Regions from separate parts of the Arthrobacter sp. Z1-15 genome, predicted to be linked through region 2. Evidence: predicted binding sites of a transcription regulator. Region 2 holds the regulator's gene; each other region holds the start of a gene.
What was found. The regulator HrcA, encoded in region 2, represses chaperone genes, less so after heat shock. The targets are predictions, from matches to a motif close to TTNGCACTCGNNNNNNNCGAGTGCNAA.

Region 1 (5,873 bases), 710 kb from region 2:
ACTCCCCCGGACACCCGGCCCAGCCACACGTGGTAAACCACCACGAGCACCACGGCCAGCGCGCGCAGGCCCTGCACTTCGGGCCGGTAGCGCCGGTCCTGTGCGGCCGGTGCCGCGTCTAGACTCACGATAAAAAACTTCCTCTGATCCGAAACAACCGGTGAAGTTTACCGTCCGGACCACCGCGTTCCCTGACCGTTTTGGGCGTAGTCCGGCTCTGCGCCCGGGCCGGAACAGACAAAAGCCCCGGTACGGCCGCGGAAATCCGCTGCTGTACCGGGGCTTTTACGGTGCCTAGTGCTGGTGACCGTGATCTTCGTCGTCGTCGGCCGGCTTCTCGACCACAAGAGCTTCTGTGGTGAGGACCAGCGCGGCGATGGACGCAGCGTTGCGCAGTGCTGAGCGCGTGACCTTGACGGGATCGATGATGCCCGCTTCGATCAGGTTTTCGTACTCGCCGGTTACGGCGTTGAAGCCGTTGTTGACCTCGAGGTCGGTGACCTTGGCGACAACAACCATGCCTTCGGCGCCGGCGTTCTCGGCGATCCAGCGAAGCGGCTGCGCCAGGGCTCGGCGGACCAGGCCCACGGCGGTGGCGGCGTCGCCTTCGAGCTTGGCAACCTCCGGGTCCGTGTCCAGGGCCTTGGCAGCGTGGACCAGTGCGGAACCGCCGCCGGCCACAATGCCCTCTTCCAGGGCTGCACGCGTCGAGGACACGGCGTCTTCGATGCGGTGCTTCTTTTCCTTCAGCTCCACCTCGGTGGCTGCGCCAACCTTGATGACGCCAATGCCGCCGGAAAGCTTGGCCAGGCGTTCCTGCAGCTTCTCGCGGTCCCAGTCGGAATCCGTGCGCTCAATCTCCGCGCGGATCTGGGCAACACGGTCTGCGACGTCGGCTTCGGAGCCCGACCCGTCAACAATGGTGGTGCTGTCCTTCGTCACGGTGATGCGGCGGGCGGAACCCAGCACCTCCAGTCCAACCTGGTCCAGCTTCAGGCCCAGGTCAGGCGAGACAACCTGCGCACCCGTGAGGGTGGCGATGTCCTGCATCATGGCCTTGCGGCGGTCGCCGAAGCCCGGAGCCTTGACGGCTACGACGTTCAGGGTGCCGCGGATCTTGTTGACCACCAGCGTGGACAGGGCTTCGCCCTCAATGTCCTCGGCGATGATGAACAGCGGCTTGGAGGCCTGCAGCGCCTTTTCCAGCAGCGGCAGGAACTCGGCAACCGAGGAAATCTTGCCGGAGTTGATCAGGATGAGCGCGTCTTCGAGGACGGCTTCCTGGCGCTCCGGATCAGTCACAAAGTACGGGGACAGGTAGCCCTTGTCGAACTGCATGCCTTCGGTGATGACCAGCTCGGTCTGCGTCGAGGAGGATTCCTCGATGGTGATGACGCCGTCCTTGCCGACGGTGTCAAAGGCCTTGGCCAGCAGTTCGCCGATCTCCATGCTCTGGGCGGAGATGGCAGCGACGTGCGCAACCTGGTTGCCTTCAACTTCCTTGGCGTTTTCCAGCAGCCGTGCGGCCACTGCCTCGACTGCGATCTCCATGCCGCGCTTGAGCTGGCCCGGAGCTGCGCCGGCAGCAACGTTGCGCAGGCCTTCCTTGACCAGTGCCTGCGCGAGGACTGTTGCGGTGGTGGTGCCGTCACCGGCAACATCGTTGGTCTTTGTGGCTACTTCCTTGGCCAGCTGTGCGCCAAGGTTCTCGTACGGGTCATCCAGCTCCACCTCGCGGGCGATGGTGACGCCGTCGTTGGTGATGGTGGGAGCGCCCCAGGTCTTGGCGAGCACTACGTTGCGGCCGCGCGGGCCGAGGGTCACCTTAACGGTGTTGGCCAGCTTGTCGACGCCGGCTTCCAGCGAGCGGCGGGCGGAGTCGTTGAACTCCAATTGCTTTGCCATGTGTGTGTCCTTTCCGACAGCTACATCTGCACCTGCATCAGAAAACCCCGGCCAGATTGGCCGGGGTTTTCCTTTTTCAACTACTTAACGACGATGGCCAGTACGTCGCGGGCGGACAGCACCAGGTATTCCTGGCCGCCGTGCTTGACTTCGGTTCCGCCGTACTTCGAGTAGATGACAACGTCACCCTCGGAAACGTCAACGGGAACGCGGTTGCCGTTGTCATCAACGCGGCCGGGGCCTACTGCGACAACTTCACCCTCCTGGGGCTTTTCCTTGGCGGTGTCCGGGATAACGAGGCCGGAAGCAGTGGTCTGCTCGGCTTCGAGGGGGCGGACAACAATACGATCCTCAAGGGGCTTAATCGAGACCGACACTCGGGCTCTCCTTTGCGTAGTTACTAACGGATGTGGACCGTCGGTGGGCGCTGGCCGTCGTCGCGGTGCCGGTTGGCGCTTCCCTCAGGAATTAGCACCCTCACTGGGAGAGTGCTAGCTCCGACTTTATGCAACGGTTAGCACTCGGTCAAGGCGAGTGCCAATACTGGCGTGCCGGGGGCCTCCGCCCGGAGCTTCATCTCGCGTCATCCGGTCCTTCAACTTGCCTTAGCCTTACCTAACCGATAGTTTTCAGGTGCGTTCTATTAGCAAACATTTCTGTGACCTATTGGTTTTTCTGCGTCCGCTTCAGGAGTATCCCGCCGGACCGGACCCAAGCAACTGGAGCTCCCCAAGTGAAAAGTATCGTGAAGTCCCGCCTTGTCGCCGGCACCGCCCTGGCTTCCCTCCTCGCGCTGAGCGCCTGCGGAGCGGAGACTGCCGCCACTGCGGATTCAGCCCCCGAACAGACCAACATCACGGTGGAGCATGCCCAGGGCAGCACCGAGGTCCCGGTTAACCCTGAAACCGTGTACACCTTCGACCTTGGCGCCCTCGACACCATGGACGCACTCGACATCGACGTCGACGGCGTACCTGCTGCCAATTTCCCCGAAAGCCTCTCCAAGTACGCCGGCGATGACTACGCCAAGATCGGCTCCATGAAGGAACCGGACTTCGAAGCCATCAGCGAGGGCGCCCCCGACCTGATCATCATCTCCGGCCGCGTAGCCGCCTCCTACGAGGAACTGAGCAAGATCGCCCCCACCATCGACCTGAGCGTTGACGCGGCCGATTCCATGGCGTCCTTCAAGGAAGTGACCGGCACCCTGGGCCGCATCTTCGACAAGGAAGACGCAGCCGACGAGAAGCTCGCCGCCATCGACAAGCGCATCGAAGAGACCAAGACCGCTGCCGCGGATGCCGGCACCGGGCTGATTGTCATGACGAGCGGCGGAGAAATGACCGCCTACGGCGCCGGCTCCCGCTTCGGCATCATCCACGACGTCCTCGGCGTCTCCCCGGTTGCGGAGATCAAAGCCGACGGCAAGCACGGCGAATCCATCACCGCCGAGTACATCGCGGACAAAAACCCCGACAACCTTTTCGTGATCGACCGCGACACCGCGGTTGGCGAGAGCGGCGAGGCAGCACTGGCCGTCATGGACAACGAGCTGGTCAACGGCACCAACGCCGCCAAGAATGACCGCATCACCGCCCTGGACGCTTCCAGCTGGTACCTCGTGGGCTACGGCCTGAGCAACGTGGACAGCATGGTGACCGAAGTCCAGAACGGCATTTCCTAACAACCCCTCGACGCCTTGGGTTCCGGCATCACCGCCGGAACCCAAGGCAAGACCGGATTTCTCCTATGAGCGCCACCGCCGCCCGTGTACCGGGCACCGCTTCCGCCCCCGATGCACCGCCGTCTCCCCGGGCCGCTGCCGTCGCTGCCCGACGACGGCGGTTTCCGCGTACCGCGGTCAGCCTGGTCCTGGGCGCAGCAGCGGTCCTGGCACTGGCCCTGGCTAGCATGTTCATCGGGGTCAGCGATGTTTCGCTGCCCCTGCTGCTGGCCGGAGATCCCGGGGCCTGGCAGGTCTTCTGGGTCAGCCGCGTTCCCCGCACCCTGAGCATCATCCTGGCCGGCATGGCCGTCAGCGTTGCCGGCCTGATCATGCAGCTGATGGCGCGCAACAAATTCGTGGAACCGGGCACCATCGGCACCGTGGAATCCGCCTCGCTGGGCATCCTGGTGGTCACCGTCCTGCTTCCGGGTGCCTCCATGATGATGAAGATGTCCACGGCCACGGTCTTCGCAGCCGCCGGAACAGCACTGTTCCTGCTGATCCTGCGCCGCCTGCCGCTGCGCAACACGCTCATTGTCCCCCTGGTGGGCATCATGCTCGGCGGCGTCATCTCCGCCGTCACCACCTTCTTTGCGTACCGCACCGATCTCCTGCAGACCCTGAACAGCTGGATGGTCGGAGATTTCTCCGGTGTCCTGCGGGGCCGCTATGAGCTCCTGTGGATTGTCGGCATCCTCACCGTCATCGGCTACCTCGCCGCAGACCGCTTCACGGTGGCCGGCATGGGATCAGACTTCACCACCAACCTGGGCCTGAACTACAACCGCGTGATGACCCTGGGGCTGGTCATCGTGTCCCTGATCAGCGCCGTCGTCGTGGTCAGCGTGGGATCCATTCCGTTCCTTGGACTGATCGTGCCGAATCTGGTGTCCCTGATGATCGGAGACAACGTCCGCAGGGCCGTGCCCTGGGTGGCCGTGTTCGGCGCCGGCTTTGTCCTGGCCTGCGACATCATCGGCCGCACCATCCGCTATCCGTACGAGATTCCGGTGGGCGTGATTGTCTCCGCCATCGGCAGCGTCCTCTTCCTCTACCTGCTCCTGCGAAAGCGTGCCTCCCGTGGCTAAGCCCGGCCCCATCCCTTCCGGCCCGGCCCCTTCCGGCTCCAGCCATTTCAACGCCGCCGAACCCGGCCTCGAAGCACCGGCCAGCCCGCTTCCGACGGCGCTCGTCTCGCACCGCCGGCGTCCGATCCGTTCGGTTCCGCCCAAGTTCTGGATCATCACGCTGGGAATTGCGGCTGCTGCCCTCGTGGCCGTCTTCATGACCATCGATCTGCGCGGGAACATCGAGTACATCCTGCCCCGCCGCGCCATCAAGGTGGCGTCAATGATCCTGGTGGCCTACGCCGTCGGCGTCTCCACGGTGCTGTTCCAGACCGTGACCTGCAACCGCATCCTCACCCCTTCGATCATGGGTTTTGACGCCCTGTACGTGCTCCTGCAGACCGTACTGGTCTTCGTGATCGGAGGGCAGGCCGTTCTCACCATGTCCGGACCGGCACTGTTCGTCATCGAACTCGTGCTGATGGTGGGCTTCTCGTTCCTGCTGTACCGGTGGCTGTTTACCGGCGGCGGCAAATCCCTGCACCTGATGCTGCTCGTGGGGATCATCTTCGGCACCATGTTCCGGGGATTCTCCTCCCTGCTTCAGCGCCTGATCGATCCCAGCGAGTTCATCATCCTGCAGGACCTCTTTTTTGCTTCCTTCAACAACGTTGACGGCGCCCTGCTGGGTTACTCCGCCGTCGCCGTTGCCGCCGTCAGCATCCTGGCCTGGCGGATGCGCAGCTCCTTCGACGTCCTGGCCCTGGGCCGGGACACCGCCGTCAACCTGGGCGTGGACCACAGGAAAGCCGTGACGGCCACGCTGATCATCTGCTCGGTCCTGGTTGCCGTATCCACCGCCCTTGTGGGGCCCGTGACGTTCTTTGGCCTGCTGGTGGCTTCGCTCGCCTACCAGCTGTGCTCGCATTTCCGGCACACCGCGGTGCTGCCCATCGCCGTCCTGCTCGGAATCATTGCCCTGGTGGGCGGCCAGCTGGTCCTGGAACGGATCTTCGCGTTCGACACCGCCCTGAGCATCGTCATTGAATTTGTCGGCGGCATCGTCTTCCTTATCCTGCTGCTGAGAGGCAACGTCAAATGATCTCCGTAACCGGCGTCTCCAAGTCCTATGCCCATCAACTCGTCGTCGACGGCGTCAGCGCCGACATCAAAGA
Region 2 (5,873 bases):
GGGCCTGCTGCACCTGGAAATCACCCGCGAACGGCTCGAGCGCGAGTACAACCTTGACCTGATCTCCACCGCACCCAACGTGGAGTACGAGGTGACGCTCGAGGACAAGAAGGTGGTCACGGTGACCAACCCCAGCGAGTACCCCGAAGGCAAGATCAAAGAGGTCCGCGAGCCGATGGTCTCGGCCACGATCCTGGCGCCGAACGAGTTTGTGGGCGCCATCATGGAGCTGTGCCAGGCCCGCCGCGGAGTCCTGGGCGGCATGGACTATCTCTCCGAGGACCGGGTGGAAATCCGGTACCGCCTGCCGCTGGCCGAGATTGTTTTCGACTTCTTCGACATCCTCAAATCCAAGACCCGCGGCTACGCCTCGCTGGACTGGAAGGCCGACGGCGAACAGGTTGCCGACCTGGTCAAGGTGGACATCCTGCTCCAGGGCGAACAGGTGGACGCGTTCAGCTCCATCACGCACAAGGACAAGGCGTACTCCTACGGCGTGATGATGACCGGCAAGCTCCGCGAGCTGATTCCGCGCCAGCAGTTCGAGGTGCCCATCCAGGCGGCCATCGGCTCCCGCATCATTGCCCGCGAATCCATCCGCGCCATCCGCAAGGACGTGCTGGCCAAGTGCTACGGCGGCGACATCAGCCGCAAGCGCAAGCTGCTCGAAAAGCAAAAGGAAGGCAAGAAGCGCATGAAGATGGTGGGCCGCGTTGAGGTCCCCCAGGAAGCCTTCGTGGCAGCGCTTTCCTCCGACGAATCCAAGGACAAATCCAAGAAGTGACACCCAGTGCACTGCCCCTCGGGGATCCGGCCCCCGCTGACGGACTGCTGCCCGCCCAGGCGGCGGAAGGAGCGGAGAACCGGAAGTTCGGGCTCTACGTCCACATTCCGTTCTGCTCCGTCCGCTGCGGGTACTGCGACTTCAACACCTACACCGCCACCGAGCTCGGCGGCGGCGCCTCCCAGGCGGCCTACGGCGGCACGGCGGAGCAGGAAGTGCGCTTCGCTGCCCGCGCGCTGAAGGCCTCGGGGCTCCCGGACCGGAAGATGGGCACCGTCTTTTTCGGCGGCGGCACCCCCACCCTGCTGCCCGCGGAGGATCTTGCCGGGATCCTGAAAACCGCCGTGGACATGTGGGGGCTGGAGCCGGGAGCCGAGGTCACCACCGAGGCCAACCCCGATTCGGTTACCCCGGCCTCGCTGCAGCTGCTGGCCGACGCCGGCTTCACCCGCGTCTCCTTCGGCATGCAGTCGGCCGTTCCGCACGTGCTGGCGGTCCTGGACCGCACCCACACGCCGTCGCGCGTTCCCGAAGCCGTGAAATGGGCGCGCGACGCCGGCCTGAAGGTGAGCGTTGACCTCATCTACGGCACGCCGGGGGAGTCCCTGGCGGACTGGGAAGTCTCCGTCCGCGAGGCGCTGAGCTACGAACCGGACCACATCTCGGCGTACGCGCTGATCATCGAGGACGGCACCAAGCTGGCAGCGCGCATGCGGCGCGGCGAAGTGCCGCCGATCGACGACGACGACCACGCGGACAAATACCTCATGGCCGACGAAATGATGACGGCGGCCGGACTGTCCTGGTACGAGGTGAGCAACTGGTCCCGGACCCCCGCCGACCAGTGCCGGCACAACTTGGCCTACTGGCGCAGCGACGACTGGTGGGGCATCGGCCCCGGCGCGCATTCGCATGCCGGCGGCGTGCGCTGGTGGAACGCCAAGCACCCCACCGCCTATGCCCAGCGGCTTGCGGCGGGGGAATCACCGGCGGTGGGACGCGAGACGCTCGACGCCGAAACCCGGTACGTGGAAGATGTCATGCTGCGCACCCGGCTGGCCGAGGGGCTGGAGCTGTCCCGGCTGAAGGACTCCGGCCGGCTCGCCGTCGCCGGGCTCATGGCTGACGGACTGGTGGACCCGAAGGCTGCACTCACCGGCCGTGTGCTGCTCACGACGAAGGGCCGCCTGCTCGCAGACGCCGTCGTGCGCCGCCTGCTCCCGGACTAGACGGATCCGGCGGGAGCTGAAGGCAACCGCTTAGCCAGGCAACAACCAGGGATAATGCAGAACAAAGGACCCCGGGCGGCAGCAGTGCCGGCCCGGGGTCCTTTGTGTGTCTGCGGAGGGTTACTGGATGCGGCGCAGGTTCAGCCGGTACCGGTAGGGGCGCCCGCGGTTGACCTCGATGCCGGCGACAACCGAGGAAACGGCAATGGCAACCCAGAGCAGGGCGTTCAGGATGGCGAAGACCCAGCCGATTCCGGGAATGAAGGACAGCAGCCAGGCCACCAGGGCAATGATGGTGGGAGGGAGGGTGAAGTTCAGCGCTTCCTTGGATTCCTGCGCGGTGAACGGGCCGCGGTCACGGAAGACCAGGTAAATGATCAGGGACGGAATGAACCCCAGGATGCCGCCGAAGTGGGCCATCGTGGCCCACTGCCGGTCCTCGGAGGCAGTCAGGGGCAGGGCAGTGGCCGGAGCGCCCTGATAGGCGGGACGAGCGCCGGAACCCCGGTCGTCGGACTGGGGGTGGTGGTTCTGACGTATGTTCGACACTGCTGTTTCCTTTGTGACTCTGGACGCCTGGTCGGTTCGGTTTACTGCCCTACATCTCATCTAGGTTACTGGCAACCGGGCTCCGTCCCGGCACGCGGGGCCGTGCGCGGGTCGCTACGGAACGGTCAGGAAGTCGATCACTTCCTCCACCCGGCCCAGCAGGGAGGGCTCGAGATCGGCGTATGAGGTGACTGCGCCCAGCAGTTTCTTCCACCCCACGGCCACGTCCGTGTGGTCCCGGTGCGGCCAGCCCAGGCCTTTCAGGATGCCCGTTTTCCAGTCTTCGTTCCGGGGGACAACCGGCCAGGCGGAGAGGCCGATGGTCTGCGGTTTGATGGCCTGCCACACGTCCACGTACGGGTGCCCCACGATGAGCACGTTTCCGCGTGCACCCGGATGCTTCATGGCCTCGGCGGCAATGCGGGACTCCTTGGAACCGGCCACCAGATGGTCCACCAGTATTCCCAGCCGTCGCCCCGGGCCCGGATTGAAGTCCCGGACGGCAGCGTACAGGTCATCCACCCCGTGCAGGGGTTCGACGACGATGCCCTCCACACGGAGGTCGTCGCCCCACACCTTCTCCACCAGTTCGGCGTCGTGCTTGCCTTCCACCCAGATGCGGCTCGCCCGTGCCGTGCGCGCCCGCACGTTGTCCACCCGAAGGGAACCCGACGCCGTTCGCCGCGACGCAGGTGCCGCGGCCTTGACGGCGGGCACCACTTCCACCGGTTCGCCGTCGAGCAGGAAGCCGAAACCCAGTTCGAAGGACTTGGTTTTCCCCCGGCGGTCCTCCAGCACCATCAGATGCAGTCCGCCGGACTTCTCCACCCGCACCACCGCTCCGACCCAGCCGCTCTGCACGTCTTCGAGCACCAGGCCCGCCTCGGCTCCGACTTTGGGAAGTGTTTTCCGGGCCGGAGCACTGATGTCCTGCGGCCCCCACGAAAAGTTGGACACTGGTGTTTTCCTCGCTTTGGTTGGTCCGCTGCAGCCGGCAAGTGCACGTCCGGCAGCAGTGCGGCACGGGCCACTCAATGCTAGCAACGACCCCGATCCGTATTAGACTTAGCACTTAGGCATGGTGAGTGCTAACCGGGAACGCTCCGGGCACACAGAACATACGGCCATCAGCGAGGGAGGGAAAACCATGAGTGAACCACGCAGACTCGAGGTGCTCCGGGCCATTGTTGAGGACTATGTCCATTCGCGCGAACCCGTTGGCTCCAAGGCCCTCGTGGAGAGGCACCAGCTCGGCGTCTCCAGCGCAACCATCCGCAACGACATGGCGGCCCTTGAAGAAGAGGGGCTGATTGTTGCTCCCCACACTTCAGCCGGCCGCATCCCCACCGACAAGGGCTACCGGCTGTTTGTCGACCGGATTTCGGACGTGAAGCCGCTCTCGGCGGCCGAGCGAAGGGCAATCCAGACCCTGCTGGAGGGCGCCGAAGACCTCGACGACGTGATGGAACGGACCGTCCGCCTGCTGTCGCAGCTGACCAACCAGGTGGCCGTTGTGCAGTATCCGCATCTGGGGAACGCACGCGTGCGGCACATCGAGTTTGTCCTGCTCGCACCTGCCCAGGTGCTGGTCGTCCTGATCTCAACCACCGGCCGGGTGGAGCAGCGCGTCATCACGATGCCGGACCAGGTCGCGGAACAGGACCTCCTGGAGCTGCGGCAGCATTTCCTCGCCGCGCTGGGCGGGACCCCGCTGACCCGTATCACCGGGCAGCTCGCCGAGTGCCTGGCAACGGTTCCGGCGCAGAAGCGGCGCAACGCCGGGGCACTGGCCCGCTGCCTCGAGCAGCTGGCCGGAATTAACCGCGAGGACCGCATGGTGATGGCGGGAACCGCCAACCTGGCCCGGTCCACCGTAGACTTTCCCCTGACGATCGGCCCGATCCTCGAGGCACTTGAGGAACAAGTGGTCATGCTTCGGTTGTTGTCCGAAATGGAGCAGGACGCCCGGGGTGTTTCCGTCCGGATCGGACGCGAAAACCCCCACGGTTCCTTGTCGGAGGCATCAGTGGTGGCCACCGGCTACGGACCGGATTCCTCGGCGAAGGTGGGTGTGCTGGGTCCAACCCGCATGGACTATCCCAACACCATGGCGACTGTCCGTGCCGTGGCCCGCTACCTTTCCCGGATACTGAACAACTAGAAAAACGTTAGACAATACAGCAGCAGTCGCCGGTGGCCGGCCCGCCTGAGGGCGGCCGGCCACCGGCGGAAGTCTTCGAAGCGAAGAGAACACCGCAGAAGCGGAAACTGCAATTACAGGAAGCGATGTGCACGAGTGAGCGATCACTACCAGGTCCTGGGCGTTGGACGCGACGCCACGGGCGAAGAAATCAAGAAGGCGTACCGGAAGCTGGCCCGAAAGCTGCACCCGGACGTCAACTCCGCTCCCGGAGCGCAGGACGAATTCAAGGCTGTGACCCACGCCTACGAGGTGCTGGCGGACCCGCAGAAACGCCGCATCTACGACACCACCGGCAATGAAAACGGCAACGACAACGGCTTCGGCGGCGGTGCCGGGTTCGGCGGCCAGGGCTTTGGCTTCCAGGACATTTTCGACACCTTCTTCGGCGGAGCCGGAGCGGGCGGCGGCCGGGGACCGGCCTCGCGCACCCGCCGCGGCCAGGACGCCCTGATCAACGTGCGGATCGACCTCAAGGATGCCGTTTTCGGCACCAACAAGAAGATCGACGTCGACACCGCCGTCACCTGCCCGACCTGCGACGGCAGCTGCTGCCAGCCCGGCACCTCCCCGCGGACCTGCGACATCTGCCACGGCACCGGCCAGGTGCAGCGCGCCGTCCGGTCCATCCTGGGCCAGGTCATGACCAGCGCTCCCTGCGGCTCCTGCCAGGGCTTCGGCTCGGTCATTCCGGACCCCTGCCACGAGTGCGCCGGCGAGGGCCGCGTCCGCAGCCGCCGCACCCTGAACATCAAGATCCCCGCCGGAGTTGCCACCGGCACGCGGATCCAGCTCAGCGGCCAGGGCGAAGCCGGAACCGCCGGCGGGCCCCAGGGCGATTTGTACGTGGAGATCCGGGTCAATGCAGATCCCACCTTCGTCCGCGAAGGTGATGACCTGCATGCCACTCTGACGGTTCCCATGACCGCAGCCGCCCTGGGCTCCTCGATCAACTTCGAGACGTTCGACGGCGACCGCGAGATCACCGTTAAGGCCGGCACCCAGTCGGGCGAGATCACCACCCTCAAGGGGCTGGGCGTCACTCACCTGCGCGGCTACGGCCGCGGAGACCTGCTGGTTCATCTGCACGTTGAAACCCCGCAGAAGCTGG
Region 3 (5,873 bases), 1.4 Mb from region 2:
TCGGAGCGGTTTGTGTCCTGCCGGCCGGCACCGGACACCATGACCTGGGTGACGGCCCTGCTGCCGGTCGCCCAGGGAGTGGGCGTGTATGCGGCCCTGACGCGGGAAGCGGACCGGCTCCGCGCAACCGGAGACCCGCGGTCGAAGGGCCAGATCATGGCCGATACGTTCGTGGAACGCTCCACCGGGCAGGCTCGGGCGGAGGATGTCCGGGTTGAGGTGCAGCTGATCATGACGGATCAGGCCCTGCTGCACGGAATCCTGCCGCCGGAAGACGGAATCTTGCCGCAGGAGGACAAGGCCCAGCGGAAACAGGAACGGCACCAGGAAAAGGCGCAGCAACAGGAACGGGCGCAGAAACAGGAACGGGCGCAGAAACAGGAACGGGCGCAGGAACAGGGGCAAAGCCGGGACCGAGAGTCAGTGGAAGCCGCAGGCTCCTTTGTCCCGGACGGGGCGGAGCCGGCGATTCTGGCCGGTTACGGGATCGTTCCGGCGCAGTGGGCCAGGGACTTGATCCGCGGACCAAACCCAGCGGAAGCAGAGCCGCATCATCCGGATAGATCACCTGACAGTACCGGCAGCACCGGCGCCTGTTGGGGTACGCCTCCGGCCCGCCCGGATCCGCGCACCGAAGTCTGGCTCCGCCGCCTCTACGTCACACCGGACACCGGACAGCTCACCGCGATGGATTCCCGGGCCCGGCTGGTACCCCGCGGTCTGGCCCGGCTGATCGCCGCACGGGACCAGGTTTGCCGGACCCCGTGGTGCGGAGCACCCATCCGACACTACGACCACGTTCAGCCCGTCCGCGAAGGCGGGCCCACCAGTGCGGAGAACATCCAGGGCCTGTGCCAGGCCTGCAACCAGGCCAAGGAAGCACCAGGCTGGGAAGCACGCGTTGAAGTTGCCGCTGCCTGGACACCGCCGCCGGAACGGCACACGGTTCTCACCAGGACACCCACCGGACACACCTACCGCTCCACCGCGCCGAAGCTGCCGGTCCAGAGCCAGTAACTTCCAGCCGGGAAAACGGTATTACGGCAGCTGGTCCCGGTCAGCGCTTCACACTCTGCCCGCTACGGGTGTGTGACCTAAACTGTAGCCACCGACACCCCCTGATTTTGGAGATTTGCGTGAGCTCACAGCCGCTGAACCGTGTTCCTATCCGCCGGGCCCTGATCTCGGTCTACGACAAGACGGGACTGACGGAACTTGCGCAGGGCCTGGCCGCAGCCGGAGTGAGCATCGTATCCACCGGCTCCACCGCTAAGCAGATCGCTGCGGCCGGCGTTGAGGTCACCGAGGTTGCCGACGTCACCGGATTCGCGGAATGCCTCGACGGCCGGGTCAAGACGCTGCACCCCCGCATTCACGCCGGAATCCTTGCCGACCGGCGCCGCGAAGACCACGTGACGCAGCTGGAAGAGATGGAAATTGAGCCCTTCGACCTGGTGGTCGTGAACCTCTACCCGTTTGTGCAGACGGTAAAGTCCGGAGCCAGCCAGGACGAGGTTGTCGAGCAGATCGACATCGGGGGACCGTCAATGGTCCGGGCCGCAGCTAAGAACCACCCCTCGGTCGCCGTCGTAGTGGACCCGGAGAAGTATTCCGACGTCGTGACGGCAGCGGCAGAGGGCGGATTTGACCTCAGCCAGCGACGCCGCCTGGCCGCTGAAGCGTTCGCCTCCACAGCAGCCTATGACAACGCCGTAGCGGCCTGGACCGCGGAGCAGTTCGGTGACGGAACCGCGGAAGGCACCAGCTGGCCTGCCTACACCGGCCTGGCGCTGGAGCGGTCGGAGGTCCTGCGCTACGGCGAAAACCCGCACCAGGACGCTGCCCTCTACGTGGACAAGAGTGCCCTGCCCGGAGTTGCCCAGGCAGACCAGCTGCACGGCAAGGCCATGTCCTACAACAACTACGTGGACGCGGACGCCGCGCTGCGCGCCGCCTTCGACTTCGATGAGCCGGCCGTCGCCGTCGTGAAGCATGCAAATCCCTGCGGTGTTGCGGTCGCTTCCCCGGATGCAGCCGACCCCATCGCAGATGCCCATGCGAAAGCCCACGCCTGTGATCCGGTCTCCGCTTTCGGCGGCGTCATCGCAGCCAACCGAACCGTCACCGCCGGAATGGCCGCAACGGTCCGGGACATCTTCACCGAGGTTGTCATTGCCCCCGATTTCGATCCTGAAGCTGTGGAGATGCTCTCCGCGAAGAAGAACATCCGCCTGCTGACCCTGCCCGAGGGCTACGGCCGCAATGCAGCCGAGTTCCGGCAGGTCTCCGGAGGCATGCTGATCCAAAAGTCAGACAAGATGCAGGCAGAGGGAGACAACCCCGAGAACTGGACGCTCGTGTCCGGCCCCGCAGCTGATGACGCAACGCTGTCCGATCTGGCCTTCGCCTGGACCGCAGTCCGCGCTGCCAAGTCCAACGCCATCCTTCTGGCTAAGAACGGCGCCTCGGTGGGAGTGGGCATGGGCCAGGTCAACCGGGTGGATTCCTGCCGCCTCGCCGTAGAACGGGCCAACACCCTCGGCGGCCCGGACGACGAACGAGCCCGCGGTTCCGTTGCTGCCTCCGACGCATTTTTCCCCTTCGCAGACGGACTGCAGATCCTGATCGACGCGGGAGTCCGCGCCGTCGTCCAGCCGGGCGGATCCATCCGCGACAACGAAGTTATCGAAGCCGCAAACGCTGCGGGCGTGACCATGTACTTCACCGGCGCCCGGCACTTCTTCCACTAGAACACGGCCTCGTCCGCGGCCTGGCTGCGGGACCGCCGGAGTAATCTGCGGTCCCGGAGTTTAGGGCGCCTCTAGTGGGCTGTGGCATAGTTGGACACAAATACAGACCAAAAAGACGGGCTCCGTCATGCCACAAGTCATGCTCCGGTGCCCACCAACACACAAGGAGATCGTGTGGCTGACAAAATCAAGGTTGTGGGTTCTGTTGTAGAACTCGACGGCGACGAGATGACCCGCATCATCTGGCAGTTCATCAAGGACCGCCTGATCAACCCGTACCTGGACGTAGACCTGAAGTACTACGACCTCTCCATCCAGAACCGCGATGCCACTGATGACCAGGTCACCATCGACGCTGCCAACGCCATCAAGGAACACGGCGTGGGCGTCAAGTGCGCCACCATCACTCCGGATGAGGCACGTGTTGAAGAATTCGGCCTGAAGAAGATGTGGGTTTCCCCGAACGGGACCATCCGCAACATCCTCGGCGGCGTCGTCTTCCGCGAACCGATCATCATTTCCAACATCCCGCGCCTGGTCCCGGGCTGGAACAAGCCGATCATCATCGGCCGCCACGCACACGGCGACCAGTACAAGGCCACCAACTTCAAGGTCCCCGGTGCGGGCACCCTGACGCTGACCTACACCCCCAAGGACGGCGGGGAAGAAATCAAGACCCAGGTTGTCACGTACGGTGACGACGGCGGCGTGGCCATGGGTATGTACAACTTCAACGACTCCATCCGCGACTTCGCCCGGGCGTCCTTCGCCTACGGCCTGCAGCGGAACTACCCGGTGTACCTCTCCACCAAGAACACGATCCTGAAGGCCTACGACGGCCAGTTCAAGGACCTGTTCCAGGAAGTCTTCGACGCCGAGTTCAAGGACCAGTTCGAAGCAGCCGGCCTGACCTACGAGCACCGCCTGATTGATGACATGGTTGCCTCCGCGATGAAGTGGGAAGGCGGCTACGTCTGGGCCTGCAAGAACTACGACGGCGACGTCCAGTCCGACACCGTGGCACAGGGCTTCGGCTCGCTGGGCCTGATGACCTCCGTGCTGATGACCCCCGACGGCAAGACCGTTGAGGCCGAAGCAGCCCACGGCACGGTCACGCGCCACTACCGCCAGCACCAGCAGGGCAAGCCCACCTCCACGAACCCGATCGCCTCGATCTTCGCGTGGACCCGTGGCCTGATGCACCGCGGCAAGCTGGACAACACCCCCGAGGTCATCAACTTCGCGGAGACCCTCGAAGATGTTGTCATCAAGACGGTCGAGTCCGGCAAGATGACCAAGGACCTCGCGGCCCTGGTCGGCCCGGACCAGGCCTACCTGACCACCGAGGAATTCCTCGCTGAGCTCGATGCCAACTTGAAGACCCGCCTGGGCTAAAGTCCGGACGCTTCAACGCACGACGACGGCGGCGCCTCACCTTCACGGGTGGGGCGCCGCCGTCGTCATTGGTGCCGGCGGTCGCTAGCTCCGTTCGCTAGCTCCGGGAGTCGCCGGGGTCCCTAGATGCCGGAGCCCTGGTCGCCCGAAGAGCCCGAGCCGGAAGAGCCGGAGCCCGACCCTGAAGAACCGGAACCGGACTCCATGGAGCCGGAGCTGCTCGAAGCCGACGAGCTTACCGATTCCGAGCTGGACTGGCCGCTGATGGTGTTCGAATCCTTGTAGGAGGAAGACACCTCGATCTTGCGGGGCTTCGCCCTTTCGCTGACCGGAATCAGAACGCTGAGGACGCCGTTCTCGTACTTGGCGGAAATACCCTCAATATCAATCCCCTGGCCGAGGTTCAGCTGGCGCAGGAACGAACCGGATTCGCGTTCCCGGGTTAGCCAGGTAACGCCGTCGGAGGCCTGGATGGTGCGTTCTGCCCGGATGGTCAGCAGCTGGCCGTCCACGTCCACATCGACGGAACCCGGGTCAATGCCGGGCAGATCGGCATTCAGGATGTAGTGGTCGCCCTCTCGGTAGAGGTCAATGGGCATCAACCGCAGCCGCTGCCGCGGATCCAGCAGGGCTCCTGCCATACGGTCGAGTTCGCGGAATGGATCAAACTTCATGGCCATCTGTCATCAACTCCTTACGCCCACCTGCACGGCAGGCGAATCGATATTCGGAACTTCAGAAGGGTCGATAACTTGAGTCACATCGGCTCAAGAATGAAATTAGATTAGCACTCTCCATGGGGGAGTGCCAGAACCGGAACGGTTTTCGTGCCCCGGGCAGCAAAACTTTCCCGGCAGGTCCGGCTCAGTCCACCGGCCACTCATGGACGGGGGCGTTGGTGTGCATGTTTTCCCAGTACCGGCGGGTCATTTCCGCCAGTGCGGGCCTGCGGTCCAGGCCTTGGCGCTCAAGCCTGCGCAGGTAGGCAATCTGCCAGGATGCTCCGTTTTGTTCGGTGCGTGCCCGTTCCCTGATGACATCGAGATACCGGCCGATCAGGTTGTCGTCGACGCCCAGCTCCCGGAGCCCGGAAGCCGCCTGCGGAATCAGGTGCCGGATGATCAGTTCGGCGACAGGGGTTTCGCCAATGCCCGGCCAATAGACGGTTGCCTCCAGCCCCGACCGTGCGCAGGCCAGGAAGTTGTCAGCCGCACTCTTGAAGGCCAGCCGGCTCCACAGCGGCCGGTCCGCGGTGCGGAGGTGCTGGACCAGGCCGTAAAAGAAGGCGGCATTGGAAACGACATCAAGAACGGTGGGGCCGGCCGGAAGGATCCGGTTTTCCAGGCGCAGATTGGGGGTGTGCTCGCCGGGGTCATATATGGGGCGGTTCCACCGGTAGACCGTTCCGTTGTGCAGCCTCAGTTCCGGGAGCAGGGGGGCCCCGGCGGCCGTTGAGCCTCCGCTGCTGCGTGACAGTTCCGGCAGGAGCGCCGGGAAGTAGCGGACGTTTTCCTCAAACAGGTCAAAAATCGAGGTGATCCACCGTTCGCCAAACCACACGCGGGGCCGCACCCCCTGGTTCCTCATCTCGGGAGGGCGGGTATCGATGGCCTGCTTAAAAAGCTCGATGCGGGTTTCGTGCCACAGAATATGTTCCAGGAAGACGGGGGAGTTGGCGGCAAGGGCCACCTGGGGAGCGGCAATGATCTGGGCGGCGTTCCAGGCCGG

Region 1: groES (co-chaperone GroES) is a predicted target of HrcA. The motif match lies at 2,420-2,446, and genes of this name have one in related genera.
Region 3: M1D40_RS04140 (Hsp20/alpha crystallin family protein) is a predicted target of HrcA. The motif match lies at 4,930-4,956, and genes of this name have one in related genera.

What each region holds. Positions count from the first base shown of each region.
Region 1 is NZ_CP096454.1:3,041,829-3,047,701, forward strand. Features, by position in the region: gene M1D40_RS13865 (acyltransferase family protein) at 1-128, opposite strand, end outside; gene groL (chaperonin GroEL) at 295-1,905, opposite strand; gene groES (co-chaperone GroES) at 1,986-2,282, opposite strand; gene M1D40_RS13880 (siderophore ABC transporter substrate-binding protein) at 2,639-3,589, shown strand; gene M1D40_RS13885 (ABC transporter permease) at 3,655-4,719, shown strand; gene M1D40_RS13890 (iron chelate uptake ABC transporter family permease subunit) at 4,712-5,800, shown strand; gene M1D40_RS13895 (iron ABC transporter ATP-binding protein) at 5,797-5,873, shown strand, end outside.
Region 2 is NZ_CP096454.1:2,327,151-2,333,023, reverse strand. Features, by position in the region: gene lepA (translation elongation factor 4) at 1-784, shown strand, start outside; gene hemW (radical SAM family heme chaperone HemW) at 781-2,013, shown strand; gene M1D40_RS10655 (DUF4870 domain-containing protein) at 2,134-2,553, opposite strand; gene M1D40_RS10650 (DUF3097 domain-containing protein) at 2,677-3,519, opposite strand; gene hrcA (heat-inducible transcriptional repressor HrcA) at 3,710-4,723, shown strand; gene dnaJ (molecular chaperone DnaJ) at 4,859-5,873, shown strand, end outside.
Region 3 is NZ_CP096454.1:884,084-889,956, forward strand. Features, by position in the region: gene M1D40_RS04125 (HNH endonuclease) at 1-1,017, shown strand, start outside; gene purH (bifunctional phosphoribosylaminoimidazolecarboxamide formyltransferase/IMP cyclohydrolase) at 1,137-2,750, shown strand; gene M1D40_RS04135 (NADP-dependent isocitrate dehydrogenase) at 2,979-4,145, shown strand; gene M1D40_RS04140 (Hsp20/alpha crystallin family protein) at 4,268-4,825, opposite strand; gene M1D40_RS04145 (glutamate--cysteine ligase) at 5,010-5,873, opposite strand, start outside.